Regions from separate parts of the Streptomyces sp. NPDC050658 genome, predicted to be linked through region 4. Evidence: riboswitches for the same ligand, from Rfam matches in the RefSeq annotation. Region 4 holds a riboswitch; each other region holds the start of a gene.

The links. Region 4 has a riboswitch for cyclic di-AMP ahead of ACIBKX_RS35945 (transglycosylase family protein). Riboswitches for the same ligand answer to the same signal wherever they lie in the genome.
Region 1: it holds a riboswitch for cyclic di-AMP, as region 4 does, so the genes downstream of both, ACIBKX_RS16835 (C40 family peptidase) here and ACIBKX_RS35945 (transglycosylase family protein) in region 4, are expected to answer to the same signal.
Region 2: it holds a riboswitch for cyclic di-AMP, as region 4 does, so the genes downstream of both, ACIBKX_RS12360 (NlpC/P60 family protein) here and ACIBKX_RS35945 (transglycosylase family protein) in region 4, are expected to answer to the same signal.
Region 3: it holds a riboswitch for cyclic di-AMP, as region 4 does, so the genes downstream of both, ACIBKX_RS30625 (M23 family metallopeptidase) here and ACIBKX_RS35945 (transglycosylase family protein) in region 4, are expected to answer to the same signal.

The regions. Positions count from the first base shown of each region.
Region 1 covers NZ_JBITGM010000004.1:267,030-271,232, reverse strand. Annotated here, with positions in the region: gene ACIBKX_RS16850 (LysR family transcriptional regulator) at 1-203, opposite strand, end outside; gene ACIBKX_RS16845 (LysE family translocator) at 320-949, shown strand; gene ACIBKX_RS16840 (DUF6328 family protein) at 995-1,489, opposite strand; gene ACIBKX_RS16835 (C40 family peptidase) at 1,589-2,062, opposite strand; cyclic di-AMP (ydaO/yuaA leader) riboswitch at 2,066-2,237, opposite strand; gene ACIBKX_RS16830 (hypothetical protein) at 2,607-2,915, opposite strand; gene ACIBKX_RS16825 (ATP-dependent Clp protease proteolytic subunit) at 2,923-3,558, opposite strand; gene ACIBKX_RS16820 (Ppx/GppA family phosphatase) at 3,710-4,203, shown strand, end outside.
Region 2 covers NZ_JBITGM010000003.1:182,049-186,251, reverse strand. Annotated here, with positions in the region: gene ACIBKX_RS12370 (NlpC/P60 family protein) at 1-231, opposite strand, end outside; gene ACIBKX_RS12365 (hypothetical protein) at 561-914, shown strand; gene ACIBKX_RS12360 (NlpC/P60 family protein) at 1,013-2,227, opposite strand; cyclic di-AMP (ydaO/yuaA leader) riboswitch at 2,235-2,391, opposite strand; gene pcrA (DNA helicase PcrA) at 2,634-4,203, shown strand, end outside.
Region 3 covers NZ_JBITGM010000010.1:221,661-225,863, forward strand. Annotated here, with positions in the region: gene ACIBKX_RS30610 (GNAT family N-acetyltransferase) at 1-375, opposite strand, end outside; gene ACIBKX_RS30615 (HPr family phosphocarrier protein) at 513-794, shown strand; gene ACIBKX_RS30620 (GntR family transcriptional regulator) at 980-1,663, opposite strand; gene ACIBKX_RS30625 (M23 family metallopeptidase) at 1,878-2,678, opposite strand; cyclic di-AMP (ydaO/yuaA leader) riboswitch at 2,691-2,853, opposite strand; gene ACIBKX_RS30630 (pitrilysin family protein) at 3,085-4,203, opposite strand, start outside.
Region 4 covers NZ_JBITGM010000014.1:113,919-118,121, reverse strand. Annotated here, with positions in the region: gene ACIBKX_RS35955 (cytochrome P450) at 1-849, shown strand, start outside; gene ACIBKX_RS35950 (transglycosylase family protein) at 1,029-2,084, shown strand; cyclic di-AMP (ydaO/yuaA leader) riboswitch at 2,279-2,472, shown strand; gene ACIBKX_RS35945 (transglycosylase family protein) at 2,476-3,171, shown strand; gene eno (phosphopyruvate hydratase) at 3,494-4,203, shown strand, end outside.

The DNA.
Region 1 (4,203 bases), on a different contig from region 4:
CGCGCGAGCAGCAGCTCTCCCGCGCCGGTCAGCCGCGCCCCGCGGTGGTGCCGCACCAGGAGCGCGGTCCCCGCCTCCCGCTCCAGCTTGGCCAGTTGCTGGGAGAGGGCGGGCACGGTGTAGCCGAGACGCTCGGCGGCGCGGGTGATCGAACCGGCCTCGGAGACCGCCACCAGTGCGGCGAGCCGCGTCGGGTCGTACATGGAGTCTCCGGTGTCTCCCGGTGCGGACGTGGGGGGAGGAGAGTAAACGGCTGCTTAAGGCAGGCCCAGGATATTCCACATACCTGCTGAAGGCAGAAGAACGGCAGGGTGGAGGCATGGACGCACAACTGGTCGCCTTCACCGGAGTCGCCGCGGGCATGGTCGCCATGCCGGGCGCCGATTTCGCCGTCGTGGTGCGCAACGCACTCGCCTCCCGCCGCGCCGGGGTCGTCTGTGCGATCGGTGTCGCGGGCGGGCTCCTGGTGCACACGGCGCTCGCGGTGGCCGGGGTCGCCGCCGTGCTCGCCGCGGTCCCCGCCCTCTTCCGGGCGCTGCAGATCGTCGGCGGCGGCTATGTGCTGTACCTGGGCTGCCGCGCCCTGCGCTCGGCGGTGCGGCAGCGGCGGGGAGCCGACGGGCGGGTGGGCCAGGCACCGCAGGGTGCGGGCGGCAGCCTGCGGCAGGGTTTCCTCACCAACGCCCTCAACCCCAAGGCGCCCATCACGTTCCTCAGCGTGCTGCCGCAGTTCGTGCCCGCGGGCAGCCCGGCGATGCCGCGGACGCTGCTGCTCGCGTCGATCATCGTGGCCCTCGCCCTGGTGTGGTTCCCGGTCGTCGCGCTCCTGGTGGACCGGCTGGGCCGCTGGCTGCGCAGACCGCGTACCGCCCGTGCCATCGAGGGAGCCACCGGAGGAGCGCTGACCCTGCTCGGCTCCGTGCTGCTCGTCGAGGCGCTGGTCGCCTGACCCGGGAGTGCGCCGAGCGTGACCTGGGAGTGCGCCGAGCGTGACCTAGGAGTGTGCCGAGCGGCGTACGAGGCGGGGGAGCACGCCCCACAGGCCCGCGCACACGGCCAGCGTGCCCGCGCTCGCGATCACCCCGCCGACGCGGCCCACCGACACGTCCACGACCAGGAGCACGGAACCGGCGAGGGCGAACATCAGGACCGCCATGCCGAGCCGCGCCAGATGCGAGGAGACCCGCACGATCAGCGGCTTGGAACGCTGCTGGAACAGCGCCCTGTGCACCGCGGCCGGCGCCGTGAACAGGGCGGCCGCGAGGACGGCGAGCAGCAGCGTCGTGACGTACGTGGCGCGCTGCACGGTGTCCAGGGACGGGAAGCGCGGGGTGAAGGCGAGGGTCAGCAGGAACGCGAAGAGGATCTGCACCCCGGTCTGTGTGACCCTCAACTCCTGGAGGATCTCCGAGAAGTTGCGGTCGGCGCGTTCGAAGTCGGTCTCGTGGCGGCTGTCGTGAGCGGCGCGTGAGCCGTTGTTGTCGGCCATGGCGCACGAGTATCCGTGTCGCGCGACGCCAAGCGCGGTGGGCGCGCCGGGCGGGCGACGCGGCAGCCGGGACGGCCGCGTCCCTCGCCCGGCGCCGGGTCAGCGGACCCTGCCGTACCAGACGCTCTTGGTCCAGATCTTCTCCAGACGGACCACGGTGTTCGACTTGGGCGCGTGCCAGATGCGGCCCTTACCGGCGTAGATGCCGACGTGGTAGACGTTCCGGCCGGAGTGGAAGAAGACCAGGTCGCCGCGCGTGCGGTTGGCCGCGGAGATGTGCCGGGTCTTGTTGTACTGCTGTGCGGCCGTGCGCGGCAGCTTCTTGCCCGCCCGCTTGAACGAGTAGAGGGTCAGGCCCGAGCAGTCGAACCGGTTCGGCCCCGCGGCTCCGTAGCGGTACGGGGAGCCCTTCTTCGCCGCGGCGATCTTCAGGGCCTTCGTCCCGTGTGTCGCGGCCTGGGCCTCCGTCGTGAGCCCGGGGGCCACGAGGGTGCCGCCGACGACGGCGAGCGTGAGGGCCGAGGCGGAGCCGGCCCTGGTGAGCAGCGACGGAACATGATTCAGCGCGGTCATGCGCAACCCTTCGTCAGCCGCCTGTGAAGGATGACCTGTCGGATTCGGGCTGACAAAGTTGCCCGGCCGCGTACTGCGGCTTCACCCCAAGGGCCGTTGTCCGGACGTCCGGACGGGCCCGTCGTGCCTGGGTCCTCCACTCCTGCCGGTGCACCGATGTCGACCGGTCATCCGGGCGGCGGCAGGACTCGGCGTCCGCCCGGACCGCCCCGCCGCTGTGGCGGGGGCTTGTCGTCGGAAGGGATCTTGACCCGTCAACAGCCCGAAAACCGAGCCGAAACGGCGTTTTGTGAGGCTCCTCACGGCTGAACCGTTCGGGTGGACAACGTCGGATAAGGCAACCCTTCGCGGGCCTCGACGATCGCTCTACCAGCACCGGAAGGAGACATTCCGGCCCTCGCGTACACCTCTGGCGCAACTGTGGCCGACTCCGTTGACGAGGACCTGCTACGCCGAACGAGGTAGCCCGTCTGGTCCGTTTAAGACCCGCCCCGGACGGCTACTGCGCTGCGGGGCAGCCGACTTGAGGGGGATTCAGGGGGATTCAGGACGACTGCCGGGGCGGGACGGTGACGCGGGAGGAACGCCGCTCCCCGTCGAGCACGCGCAGCGCGCGGGCCAACGTCGGTGCGTGCACGGCGCTCTCGCCCCGCTGGTGCATGAGCGTCAGCGCGTCGCGCAGTGCTGTGGCGCTGGAGACCAGCGCCTGGGCGGCGCGCAGGCCGCCGTAGGTGTCCGAGGCGCGGGCCGGATTGATCCGGCCGAGCAGATCGACCACTTCGAGATAGCGGTCGATCAACTCGCCCTCGGCGCGGGTGAGTGCGGGCAGCGGCGGCAGTTCGGGCGGCAGCATCGACGGCTCACCTCGCGTCCGGGACGCGCGCCGAGGACTTGCGGCTCGGCACGATCCGGTCGATCAGGCCGTACGCGACGGCCTCCGGGGCGTCGAGGATCTTGTCCCGCTCGATGTCCGCCGTGATGCGGTCGGGGCTCTGGCCCGTGTGCCGTACGAGGAGTTCCTCGAGGAGCGAGCGGGTGCGCAGGATCTCGTCGGCCTGGATCGCGAGGTCGGAGGTCTGGCCCTGGATCGGCTCGCTGATCGACGGCTGATGGATCAACACCCGTGCGCCGGGCAGGGCGGAGCGCTTTGTGGGCGTGCCCGCGGCGAGCAGCACGGCCGCCGCCGACGCGGCCTGTCCCAGGCAGGTCGTCTCCACGTCACAGGTGACGAACCGCATCGTGTCGTAGATCGCCGTCATCGCGCTGAACGAGCCGCCGGGGGAGTTGATGTAGAGCGAGATGTCGCGGTCCGGCGCCAGATATTCGAGGTGCATGAACTGCGCCATCACGTCATTGGCCGAGGTGTCGTCGATCGGGGTGCCCAGAAAGACGATCCGCTCCTCAAGCAGCTTCGAATACGGGTCGAGGGTCCGCTTCCCCGAGCTGGTGCGCTCGGTGAACTCGGGCAGGACATATCGGGCGGACGGTCGGTTCATGGCGCGTCACTCCTCATCACCGGGGCCGGATGCGCGGCCCGAGGCTTCTTGTATAAAATGTACAGGACGTACGTAACGCGTGCGGCATCGACGCGGGCTTGGGTGAACGGCCGGGTGACTGACGGCAGTTGTCTGGGGTACAGGGCGTGACATGCGAATGAGTCTGGTGGATGTGGGTTCGAGAACGGTCCGTCTGGTTGTCGCCGACGCGGTGGACGGGGTTCCACTGCCGGTGCACACGGCGAAGTGGCGGCTGCGGCTCTCCGAACAGGTCGAGCCGGCGGGGGCGATACCCGAACAATCGGTGCGGCAGCTGGTCAGAGCGGTCTCCGCGGCCGCCGAGACCGCGAGAAGATGGGGCGCAACGGAGCCGCTCGCCTTCGCCACGGCGGTCGTCCGCAACGCGCCGAACAGGCTGGAGGTCCTGCGGGCGGTACGGGCGGAGACGGGCATCCCGCTGTGCACCCTGCCGGGCGAGGTGGAGGCCGAGCTGACGTTCCTCGGCGCCCGGCGCTGGATGGGCTGGCGGGCCGGGCCGCTCGCCCTGTTCGACATCGGCGGCGGCTCGTTGGAGGTGGCCTTCGGGCGCGGCAGGCTGCCCGACTACGCGGTGTCGCTGCCGCTCGGCGCGGGGCGGCTGACGCG
Region 2 (4,203 bases), on a different contig from region 4:
CGCCTTGTCGGCCTTCTCCTTGGCGCCGTTGTACTTCTCGGTGGCGACCTCCGCCTCGCGGTAGAGCGCGTCGACCTTGTTCTTCACCTCGGCCGGGCTGAGCCGGGGCTCCGCGTGGCCCGTGCCGTCGAAGGCGGTCGCCGTCGCGGCCCCGGCAAGGGCGATGGTGGCGGCGGTACGGGCCGTATGGCCACTGAGTGAGCGCCGGCTGGGCTTGCGGTGCGCTGCCACGGGTGCTCCTTAGGGTCCGGCGGCGGCCCGCACAGGGGGAACAGGCCGCCGCCGGCTTCTCGGCGGTGGTGGCCGACTGCCGCCCCTGGTCCGGACGGCGGTGGGGAGCCGGTCACCTGACGAAGGACGCTAAACCTGGCCGTCACGGCTTGGTGACGGGATGCACTCAACTGACGGAAGTGCGCCGACCGGTGACCGTATGTGACTGCGCGTACCGCCGGGACGCGCCCCCTTCGAACGGGCCCGTGACCGATGCGGCGCTTGTGGCCCGCCCGGTGGCAGTGGGGTGGTACGGAGGGGCGGGAGGGCCCCGGCTAGGCTCCGGAACCATGGACGTACTCACCCATGTCTTCGTCGGCCTGCACATCATCGGCATCGCTTCCCTGCTGGGCGGCTTCCTCACCCAGATGAAGCAGATGGGCCAGGGCACGGCCCGTTTCACCCCGGCGATGCTGCACGGCGCGCTGACCATGCTGGTCACGGGCGTGATCCTGGTGGGCCTCAATCAGGCGGACGACAACCCGGTCAACAACCTCAAGATCGGCATCAAGATGGCCGTGCTGATCGTGATCCTCGCGCTGGTCTATGTGAAGCGGGACGAGGAGAAGGTCGACAAGGGCATGTTCGGGGCGGTGGGCCTGCTGACGGTCGTGAACATCTTCATCGCGGTGCTCTGGACCTGAGCCGACCGCAGAAGACTTGAGCCGGTCCGCAGAAGACCTGAGCCGACCGCAGAAAACGGCCTCCACGCACGCGTGGAGGCCGTTTTCGTGTGTGACGGTTACGCCGGCCGCACCACGCTGTGGATCGGCATGTAGTAGATCGACTCGACGCGGACGTTCGTGCCCGGCTTCGGGGCGTGGATCATCTTGCCGTCGCCGATGTAGATCCCGACGTGGCTGATGTCGTCGTAGAAGAAGACCAGGTCGCCCGGCTTGGCGTCGGCCGTCTTCACCGTCGTGCCGACCTTCACCTGGTCCCACGTCGTACGCGGCAGGTCGATCCCGGCGGCCTTCCACGCGTCCTGGGTGAGCCCGGAGCAGTCGTAGGAGTCGGGGCCCGTCGCGCCCCACACGTACGGCTTGCCGATTTGCGCCTCCGCGAAGTCGATGACCTTCGCGGCCTTCGTCGCGTAGCCGCTGTCGGCGTCCCCAGAACCGGTGCCGGAGCCGGTGTCCGGGGTCTCCGTGCTGTCGCCGGTCCCGTCGGTCCCGTCGTTCTGCTGCTCTTCCTCGCGCTCCTTCTGGGCGGCCTCCTCGGCCGCCTTGCGCTTGGCCTCCGCCTCGGCCTCGGCCTTCTGCTTGGCCGCCAGCTCCGCGGCCTTGCGCTTGGCCTCTTCTTCCTTCTTCTTCTCGATCGCCGCGAGCCGCGCCTTCTCCTCGGCGGTCAGCTCCGAGAGCAGCGTCCGCGCCTTGGTCAGCTTCTCCTGGACGGCGGCCTTGCTCGTCTTCAGGTCGTCCCGGGAATCGCTCAGCGTCTCCAGGGACTTGGCGGCCTTCGTACGCTGCTTCGTCGCCGACGCCTGCTGCGTCTGGTAGTCGTCGACGGCCTTCTTCTGGCGCTCGGTCAGCCGGTCCGAGAGATGGTTCTGGTCGAAGTACCCCTGCGGGTCCTCGGCGAGCATCATCGTGGCGGTCTCGGAGACGGCGCCGGTGCGGTACTGGGCAGCGGCGAACGAGCCGAGTTCCTGGCGGGCCTCGTTCAGCTTGTCCGTGCGCTTGGCCACGTCGTCCAGGAGCGTGTCGACCTTCTTGCGCTGCTTCTCGGTGCGCTCCTTGGCCGAGTTGTACTTCTGGGTGGCCACGCCGGCCTGGTGGTAGAGGTCGTCGACCTTCTTCTGGACCTCTTCGAGGCTGGGCTTCTGCGGCGCGGAGGGGGCAGCGTTCGCGCTCTGCGACAGGAGGGCCACGGAGGTGAGGGCCGCCGTCGTGATGCCGATGGCGGGAGTGGTGCGTATTCCGGCAATGCGGGTCCGCGGCTTGCGGTGCGACGCCAAGGGAGGCGACTCCTTCCGTAGACCGCCTACCGGGTTAGCTGTCGGGTTCGGGCGGGTGGTTCGGAAGGTTGCCCTACAGTCCCGTACTACGTACGGGACCGATTCACCCCAAGGTCATGGTGGGTCCCCGGCTCCGAGGTGATCGGACTCGGCGGAGGCCACCCGTTCCCGGCGGGGTTCGCCGGTGGGAGTACGAGCAGCCCGCGGAGCACGCTAGCCAACTCGTGTGGCTCATGTGAAGGTTGATGTGCGATATGCCCGATACATTTTCGTGACTTTACGAAGCTCTTGACGCGGGCACGTCGTGTCGTAGCGGAGTGTCACCGTCCGCGGGCGGGGTGTAGGCGGGGTTCGTGGCCGGAACCCGGGGCGGGTTGTCAGTGGGGCGGCCTAGACTCGGGAGGCGATGAGCAGCCTCTTTGATGACAGCTTCCTGGCGGACCTCCAGCCCTCGCGGGCATCGGAGGAGGAGCCCCCGCCGCCGCCCGAGGACAGCGCTCCGGAGCCCATTCCGGATGATCTGTTCGACGGGGAGTTCGACGCGCCCGCACCCCGGGACGCGCATTACCGGGACGGCGCCCCCCGACCGGTGATCGACCCGGCGGCGCTGATCTTCGGGCTGAACGAGAACCAGCGGGCGGCCGTCCTGCACGCCGACTCCCCGCTGCTCATCGTGGCCGGTGCCGGCTCAGGAAAGACCCGCGTCCTCACCCACCGCATCGCGTACCTGCTGGCCGCGAGGAACGTGCATCCGGGACAGATCCTGGCGATCACGTTCACGAACAAGGCCGCGGGCGAGATGAAGGAGCGCGTCGAGCAACTCGTCGGGCCGCGCGCCAACGCGATGTGGGTGTCGACCTTCCACAGCGCGTGCGTCCGCATACTGCGCCGCGAGGCGAAGACGATCGGGATGACCTCCTCCTTCTCGATCTATGACGCCGCGGACTCCAAGCGGCTGATGGCCCTGGTCTGCCGCGACCTGGACATCGACCCGAAGAAGTTCCCGCCGAAGTCCTTCAGCGCCAAGATCTCGAACCTGAAGAACGAGCTGATCGACGAGGAGACCTTCGCGGGTCAGGCCGCCGACGGCTTCGAGAAGACCCTCGCCCAGGCGTACGCGATGTACCAGTCGCGCCTGCGCGAGGCGAACGCGCTGGACTTCGACGACCTGATCATGACGACGGTCAACATGTTCCGCGCGTTCCCGGACGTCGCCGAGCACTACAGGCGCCGCTTCCGCCACGTGATGGTCGACGAGTACCAGGACACCAACCACGCGCAGTACGCCCTGGTGCGCGAGCTGGTCGGTCCCTCCGGAGGCGAGGGCGACGACCCCGCCGAGCTCTGTGTCGTGGGTGACGCGGACCAGTCGATCTACGCCTTCCGGGGCGCCACGATCCGCAACATCCTCCAGTTCGAGGAGGACTACCCGGACGCGACCACGATCCTCCTGGAGCAGAACTACCGCTCCACCCAGACGATCCTGACGGCGGCCAACGCCGTGATCGAGCGCAACGAGAGCCGCCGCCCCAAGAACCTGTGGACCAACGCGGGCGCGGGCTCGCGCATCACCGGCTATGTCGCCGACACCGAGCACGACGAGGCGCAGTTCGTCGCCGACGAGATCGACCGGCTCACCGACGCGGGCGAGGCGAAGGCCGGCGACGTGGCGATCTTCTACCGGACGAACGCGCAGTCGCGTGTCTTCGAAGAGATCTTCATCCGCGTCGGCCTGCCCTACAAGGTCGTCGGCGGCGTCCGCTTCTACGAGCGCAAGGAGGTCCGGGACGTCCTCGCGTATCTGCGCGTGCTCGCCAACCCGGAGGACTCCGTCCCGCTGCGCCGCATTCTCAACGTACCCAAGAGGGGCATCGGCGACCGCGCGGAGGCGATGATCGACGCGCTCTCGCAGCGCGAGAAGATCTCCTTCCCGCAGGCGCTGAAGCGCGTCGACGAGGCGTACGGAATGGCGGCCC
Region 3 (4,203 bases), on a different contig from region 4:
CCTGCCCTGGTGGGCGTCCTGCACGAGGAAGGCGACCTCCGCCTCGTCGGCGGGCGCGCTCGCGGACATGCCGCGTTCGTCGATGCGGTCGAAGCGCACGGTGGCGATGAACTCGCCGCCCACCGTGGCCGCGAGTCCCACCCGGTCCACGTGGTCGTGATGGGTGAAGCGGTGCACGTCCTTGGCGGACAGGCGGGGGTAGGGGGCGAAGAAGCGGTAGTACTTCGACTCGTCCGAGACCTGCTCGTAGAAGCTGACCAGACGGTCCGCGTCCTCGGCCGTGATGGGCCTGATCCGGGCCGTTCCCCCGTCTCGCAGCACGACGTCGGCCTCCCAGTGGGCGGGGTATGCGTGCCGGTCCGACGGGGTCTGCATGGGGCAAGCGTACGGGTCGCGCGGCCGTCTTGGCCGGGTACCGTCGACGGGAGACGGACCTGCGGCCGGCGGAGCACTCGCGACGGCATGAGAGACTGGTCTAGACAACTGTGAGACACCTGGAAGGGCAGCAACACATGGCTGAGCGCCGCGTCAACGTCGGCTGGGCCGAGGGCCTCCACGCCCGACCCGCCTCCATCTTCGTCCGCGCGGCCACCGCCGCCGGCGTCCCCGTGACGATCGCCAAGGCTGACGGCAACCCCGTCAACGCCGCTTCCATGCTCGCGGTGCTCGGCCTCGGTGCGCAGGGCGGCGAGGAGATCGTGCTCGCCTCCGACGCCGAGGGTGCGGACGCCGCCCTCGACCGCCTGGCGAAGCTGGTCGCGGACGGCCTCGAGGAACTCCCCGAGACCGTCTGACGACGACTGCCGTACGCGCACGCGGAAGGGCCCGCCCCGTAAAAGGGGGCGGGCCCTTCCGTGCATTCGCAAGAAAGCCCGGACGCCCTTCACGGGAAATCCCGGCCGCGCGCAGCCAAAGGTCGCGAAATCAGGGCAGCGGAATTAGCCGCCCAATTGACACCTCTTTGTATACGGCGCCCTCGTTAAGTCTGAAGGCTCACCGTGTTTACGGCATGTTGCGAATCCCTCACGCCCGCCCGCGGCGGAAATCGCAGCCGGTGCGCCGCCGTCGCCCGTTCCGTGTGCTGCGCGGTGAGCGCCCTGGCCCGTTCCGCGTCCCCGCGGGCGACCGCGTCGACGATCCCGGCGTGTTCCGCCCAGGACTCCGCGGGCAGAGCGGGCGATGCGACGACGTACATCCAGGCGATCTTGTGCCGGAGCTGGGTGAGCAGGGCGGTCAGGCCCGGGCTGCCGGAGGACTGGGCGAGCGTCTCGTGGAACCAGCCGCCCAGCGAGCGCAGATCCTCGCTCCCGCCGCGCCGCGAGCGCTCCTGGCCGAGCCTGACGAGACCGCGCAGGACCTTGAGATGGGCGTCCGTGCGGCGCTGGGCGGCGCGAGCCGCGGCGAGCGGCTCCAGGAGCATGCGGATCTCCAGGAGGTCGGCGGCCTCCTGCTCGGTCGGCTCCGCGACGCACGCGCCCGCGTGCCTGCGCGTGACGACGAACCCCTCGGCCTCCAGGGTGCGCAGCGCCTCGCGCACCGGGACGCGGGAGACTCCGTAGCGGCGCGCGAGCAGTTCCTCGGTGAGCCGGCCGCCCCGTTCGTAGACACCGGAGACGATGTCGTCCCGAATGGCCGTGCATACCGAGTGCGCGGGAATGCGCATGACTGACCTCCGCCTTAATCCCCACGAAACGCGGTCGATTGACGCTCGTTCAGTGACTCTATTGCAGAGTGACAGAATTTCCGACGGCGGGCCGGAATCCATGGATATTTTTTGGCCAAAGGCAGGGCTGGAGGGCCGGAAGACCGGAAGTGCCGGAAGACCGGAACGGCGAAAGCCCCGGCTCGTGACGAGCCGGGGCTTTCGGAGAATGAGATCAGACGTTGACGCCGTGCGACCGGAGGTAGGCGACCGGGTCGATGTCCGAGCCGTAGTCCTCGCCGGTGCGGGCCTCGAAGTGCAGGTGCGGGCCGCTGGAGTTGCCCGTGGAGCCGGAGAGGCCGATCTGCTGGCCCGGCGTGACGGCCTGGCCGACGGTGACGCTGAGGGACGACATGTGGCCGTACTGGGTGTACGTGCCGTCGTTCATCTTGATGACCACGTTGTTGCCGTAGGCGCCGCCCCAGCCGGCCTCGACGACGGTGCCGGAGCCGACCGCGTGGACCGTGGTGCCGGACGCGGCGTGGAAGTCGACGCCGGTGTGGCTGCCGGAGGACCACATGGCGCCGCCGGTCTGGTAGCCCGTGGAGACGTACGAGCCGGTGATCGGGGAGACGTAGCTGTTCAGGCGCTTGCGCTCGGCCTCGCGGGCGGCGCGCTCCTTGGCCTCGCGCTCCTTCTTGGCCTTCGCCTTCGCCTCGGCCTCCGCCTTGCGCTTGGCCTCGGCGGCCTTCTTCTTGGCGGCCTCTTCGGCCTTCTTGGCGGCAGCGGCGTCGTCGGCGGCCTGCTGCTGGGCGGCGGCCTGCGCGTCGATGCTCGCGGCGAGCGAGTCGCCCACGGAGATGGCCTGGGTCAGGCCGGTGGCCTCGACCGCCGCGTCGTCGGCGGCGAGCGCCGGAGCGGCCAGGCCTCCGATGACACCGGTGGTGGTGAGGGCTGCGACGCCCGCCACGTTCGCGGTGGTACGCGTGAGGCGGCTCGGGCGACGGTGCTTCCCGGTGGCACGGGTGAACGCCATGAAGCGGCTGGTCCTTTCCTTCCCTCTCGCCTACCGGGTTAGCTGACGGGTTCGGAGCAGGAAGGTCTCCTACGGGTTCCTCGCCTGGCGGCAAGGTGCCCGATTCACCCCAGGGGACATGTGGGTCCCCGGCTCCCCTGGCTCGCGCCGTACGGGGACTCGGCGATGACTGTCCGGTGCCGCGGGTGCGGCGTACTGCATGACGAACAGTCGGACCAGACGCTAAGCGGGGCGTCTTTCCATCGCCAAACGGATCAGAGGTTTTGTAGCGCACGCCACAGGTCAGACACGTAACCTCCATGTCAATTCGGACATATGAGGACCCCAGTGGCCAATTCTCGCCACTGGGGTCCCGTTATGTCCTGACTGTCACTCAGCCCCTACCGGCACCGGTCCGTGCCGGAACTCAGCCCGTGACCACACTCACTTCGCCGATGCCGAGCGCCTTGACGGGCTCCTCGATCCGCGCCGCGTCGCCGACGAGGATCGTCACGAGCCGGTCGCCCGGGAAGGCGTTCACGACGGCGGCGGTGGCCTCCACGGTGCCGGTCGCGGCCAACTGCCGGTACAGCTGCGCCTGGAAGTCGTCCGGCAGGTGCTGCTCGACCTGGTCGGCGAGGGTGGCCGCGACGGACGCCGCCATCTCGAACTTGAGCGGGGCCACGCCCACCAGGTTCTGCACGGCCACGTCGCGCTCGGCGTCCGTGAGGCCTTCGGCGGCGAGAGTGCGCAGCACCTTCCACAGGTCGCCGAGGGCCGGGCCCGTCGACTCGGTGTCCACGGAGCCGCTGATGGCGAGCATCGCGGCGCCGGTGCCGTCCGGGGCGGAGCGCAGCACCTGCGCGAACGCCCGTACACCGTAGGTGTATCCCTTCTCCTCGCGCAGGACGCGGTCCAGACGGGAGGTGAGGGTGCCGCCCAGGCAGTACGTCCCGAGGACCTGGGCGGGCCAGACGCGGTCGTGCCGGTCGGCGCCGATACGGCCGATCAGGAGCTGCGTCTGGACGGCTCCGGGGCGGTCCACGATGACGACGCGCCCGGTGTCGTCGGCGGTCACCGGCGGCACCGGACGCGGCTCGGCCGTGCCGCCCGTCCAGGCGCCGAGGGTGTCGGCGAGGACGGCGTCCAGATCGGTGCCGGTCAGGTCGCCCACGACGACGACGGTCGCCGTGGCGGGACGGACGTGCTTCTCGTAGAAGGCGCGCACCGCGGCCGAGTCGATGGCCGTGACCGTCTCCTCGGTGCCCTGGCGGGGGCGCGACATGCGCGAGGTGGCCGGGAAGAGCTGCCTGGAGAGCTCCTTGGCAGCGCGGCGCGCCGGGTTGGCGGCCTCGTGCGGGATCTCGTCCAGGCGGTTGGCCACGAGGCGCTCGATCTCGCTGTCCGCGAAGGCGGGGGCCCGCAGGGCGTCGGCGAGCAGGCCGAGCGCCTTGGGGAGCCGGGAGACCGGGACTTCGAGGGACACCCGGACGCCGGGGTGGTCGGCGTGTGCGTCCAACGTGGCGCCGCAGCGGTCCAGTTCGGC
Region 4 (4,203 bases):
GAGAAGGGGGAGGCGGATCTCATCCATGACTTCGCCTTTCCGCTCCCCATCTACGCCATCTGCGATCTGCTCGGCGTCCCGCGCGAGGACCAGGACGACTTCCGTGACTGGGCGGGCATGATGATCCGGCACGGGGGAGGGCCCCGCGGCGGCGTCGCCCGCTCCGTGAAGAAGATGCGGGGCTATCTCGCCGAACTGATCCACCGCAAGCGTCTCGACCCCGGCGACGACCTCATCTCCGGCCTCATCCGCGCCTCCGACCACGGCGAGCACCTCACCGAGAACGAGGCCGCCGCGATGGCCTTCATCCTGCTCTTCGCCGGCTTCGAGACCACCGTCAATCTCATCGGGAACGGTACGTACGCTCTCCTCACCCACCCCGAGCAGCGCGCGCGGCTCCAGGACTCCCTGCGCGAGGGGGACACCGGGCTCCTGGAGACCGGCATCGAGGAACTCCTCCGCTTCGACGGACCCGTGGAGCTCGCCACCTGGCGGTTCGCCACCGAGCCGCTCACCATCGGCGGGCAGCACATCGACCGCGGCGACCCCGTTCTCGTCGTCCTCGCCGCCGCCGACCGCGACCCCGGGCGATTCGCCGAACCCGACACGCTCGACCTCTCCCGGCGCGACAACCAGCACCTCGGCTACGGCCATGGCATTCATTACTGCCTCGGCGCACCCCTCGCCCGCCTGGAGGGACAGACCGCGCTCGCGACCCTCCTCAGCCGCCTCCCTGACCTGCGTCTCGCGGCGGAACCTGATGATTTGCGGTGGCGTGGCGGGCTCATCATGCGCGGACTGCGCACGCTGCCCGTGGAGTTCACACCCGCACAGACGAGCAAAAAATAAGCGGAAGCAGAGCCCCCGACGGACCGCTCATCTGACGGTGCGTCAAGACTGTGACTTTCACGTGATCTCCGCTGCATCGACTTGTGACAAGCGTTCGACTGTCGCTAGGTTCACGACGACTCGGCATCCGCTGACGCAGGCGCCGCAGTCGTCGCAGCAGTCTCCTGAAAGGCAACCGCATGCTCTCCGGCAATGGCCGTCACCGACGTCCCCGCCAAGCCCCGGCCCTCATCGTCGCGGCAGGTGTCACCGGATCAGCCATCGCGATCCCGCTGCTCGGCGCCACCAGCGCGAGCGCCGCGGACACCGCCACGTGGGACAAGCTCGCCGAGTGCGAGAGCGGCGGCTCCTGGAGCCTGGACCCGGGCAACGGCTACTACGGCGGACTTCAGATGTCACAGGAGACCTGGGAGCAGTACGGCGGCCTCGACTACGCGCCCTACGCCGACCAGGCCAGCCGCTCGCAGCAGATAGCCGTCGCCGAGAAGGTCCTCGCCGACCAGGGTCCCGGCGCCTGGCCGAGCTGCGGCCTCATCGCCGGCCTCACCCAGCACGACGACCCGGCCGACGTCGACCCCGGCGCCCCGATCACCCCGGCGCCCTCCGAGACGACTCCGGGCTCCGACGACTCGACCGGCTCCACCGGCTCGGACGACAGCGCCGAGCCGGGCGACTCCGCCGAGCCCACGGACGAACCCTCCGAGAAGCCCGCCTCCGACGGTGACTCGCGAGACAAGAATCACGACGACTCGGGCAAGTCGGACGAGGGAGGCGAGGCAGGCGAGGGAGCCGAGGGCGCCGAGAAGGGCGACTCCGGCAAGTCCGGCGACTCCAAGGGCTCTGACGACTCCGGCGACTCCGACGGCGCCAGCGACTCCGACAAGTCCGGCCGGGACGACACCACTTCGCCCGACCCGACCGCCACGCCCTCCCGCCCCTCCGCCGGTGAAGGCGAGGGCTCCGGCCGGCACCGCGGCGACAGCGCCGCCGACGAGGACTCCGCGAGCGGCGACCGCGACGGCTCCGGACGGCACGCGTCGCGCGGCGGCGACCGCGCGAAGGACGGCGCCGACGGGACGTACACGGTCCGCTCCGGGGACAACCTCTGGGTCATCGCGGACGACCTCGGCATCGAGGGCGGCTGGACCGAGCTCTACGACGAGAACAAGAAGTCCGTCGGCTCCGACCCCGACCTCATCCTCCCTGGCCAGAGCCTCGATTTGGGCGAAAAGTAAGGGAAGTTGACGAAGAGTCGGCCAACCGCTTCGCGCTGAATGTCCAAGTTTGGCGGAAGTGAGAGATGGGTCTCAGAAGCCCTGATCGTCTTTGAAATTCGGCGGATCGCATGTCTACGGTCGTGACCGCTCGCCACAGCGGGCCCCGCCGGTCGGTACGCCTAGTCCTGCCAACGGCCGTTCGGGAACAGTCGTCGCGTCAAGCGCCGTAGGCAGGAGCGGGGGACCCAAGGTTTGCGCCGGGCCCGGCCGCACAGCAGCAGAACGAAGAGGCTGCCGAGCGGAGTTGGGACCGGCTGGGGGTTAAGTCGCACGCATGACGTGCGGCCGGGCAACTTCATCGGCCCGAACCCGACAGCTCACCTCGCAGGCGTCGGTGAGGGGATCTCTCATGCTGTTTTCCAGCAAGGGCAAGCACCGCCGCCCGTCCAAGGCCACCCGCGTCGCCACGCTGGCCGGCGTCACCGGTGCCGCGGTCGCCGCCCCGCTGATGGCCGCCGGCTCGGCCTCCGCCGCCACCGCCTCCGAGTGGGACGCCGTCGCCCAGTGCGAGGCGGGCGGCAACTGGTCGATCAACACCGGCAACGGCTACTACGGCGGCCTGCAGTTCTCGTCCTCCACGTGGGCCGCGTACGGCGGCACGAAGTACGCCGCCACCGCCGACCAGGCCTCCAAGGCCCAGCAGATCGAGATCGGCGAGAAGGTCCTCGCGGGCCAGGGCAAGGGCGCCTGGCCGTCCTGTGGCGTGAGCCTCTCGGGCACCGCGTACAACGGCGGCGGTGCGCAGGAGAGCGCCCCGCAGCAGCAGCCGGCCCAGCAGCCGCAGAGCCAGCCGAGCGCCCAGACCGAGGCGCCCAAGCAGCAGGCCGCCCCGAAGACCGAGTCCAAGAAGACCGTCGAGACCCCGACCGGCAAGAAGGTCAAGAAGGGCGACGGCGAGTACAAGGTCAAGAAGGGCGACACCCTCTCCAAGATCGCCGAGGAGCACGACGTCAAGGGCGGCTGGCACAAGGTGTACAAGCTGAACGGCGACATCATCGACAACGCGGACATGATCTACCCCGGCCAGCAGCTTCACCTCAGCTAAGAGCTGACGGATGACTGAGGGCCGACGGATCAGCTAAGAGCTGACGGAGCGGCGGCCGCGCCTCGGCGGAGGCGCGGCCCGCCCCACCCCCGTCCCCACGGGTCCACCCCGTCCCGGCGTGCGTATCCCCCGTACGCGCCGGGGCGGGGTTCTGTCTGTCCCTCCGCTTGTCCCTCCGCCGTTTTGTTCCGTTCGGAAACTTTTTGCTCTCGGTTTGTCCACAGGGCGGTCGCTCGGCTGGCTCTTGTCCGGGAGCCGGTTAGGCTCGTGTCCGCGAGGCCAACGCCCCGCGTACCGCGTCACATCCCAGAAGGAGATGCTCGTGCCGTCCATCGACGTCGTCGTAGCCCGGGAAATCCTGGACTCCCGAGGCAACCCCACGGTCGAGGTCGAGGTCGGCCTCGACGACGGCAGCACGGGTCGTGCCGCCGTTCCGTCCGGTGCCTCCACCGGTGCCTTCGAGGCCATCGAGCTTCGCGACGGTGACCCGAACCGCTACCAGGGCAAGGGTGTCGAGAAGGCCGTCCTCGCCGTCATCGAGCAGATCGGCCCGGAGCTCGTCGGCTACGACGCCACCGAGCAGCGCCTGATCGACCAGGCCATGTTCGACCTGGACGCCACCGACAACAAGGGCTCCCTCGGCGCCAACGCCATCCTCGGCGTCTCCCTCGCCGTCGCGCACGCCGCCTCCGAGGCCAGCGACCTGCCGCTGTTCCGCTACCTCGGCGGCCCGAACGCGCACCTGCTGCCCGTCCCGATGATGAACATCCTGAACGGTGGGTCGCACGCCGACTCCAACGTCGACATCCAGGAGTTCATGATCGCCCCGATCGGCGCGGAGTCCTTCTCCGAGGCGCTGCGCTGGGGCACCGAGGTCTACCACACCCTCAAGAAGGTCCTGAAGGACAAGGGTCTGTCGACCGGCCTCGGCGACGAGGGCGGCTTCGCCCCGAACCTGGACTCCAACCGCGCCGCGCTCGACCTCATCCTCGAGGCCATCAAGCAGGCCGGTTACGTCCCCGGCGAGCAGAT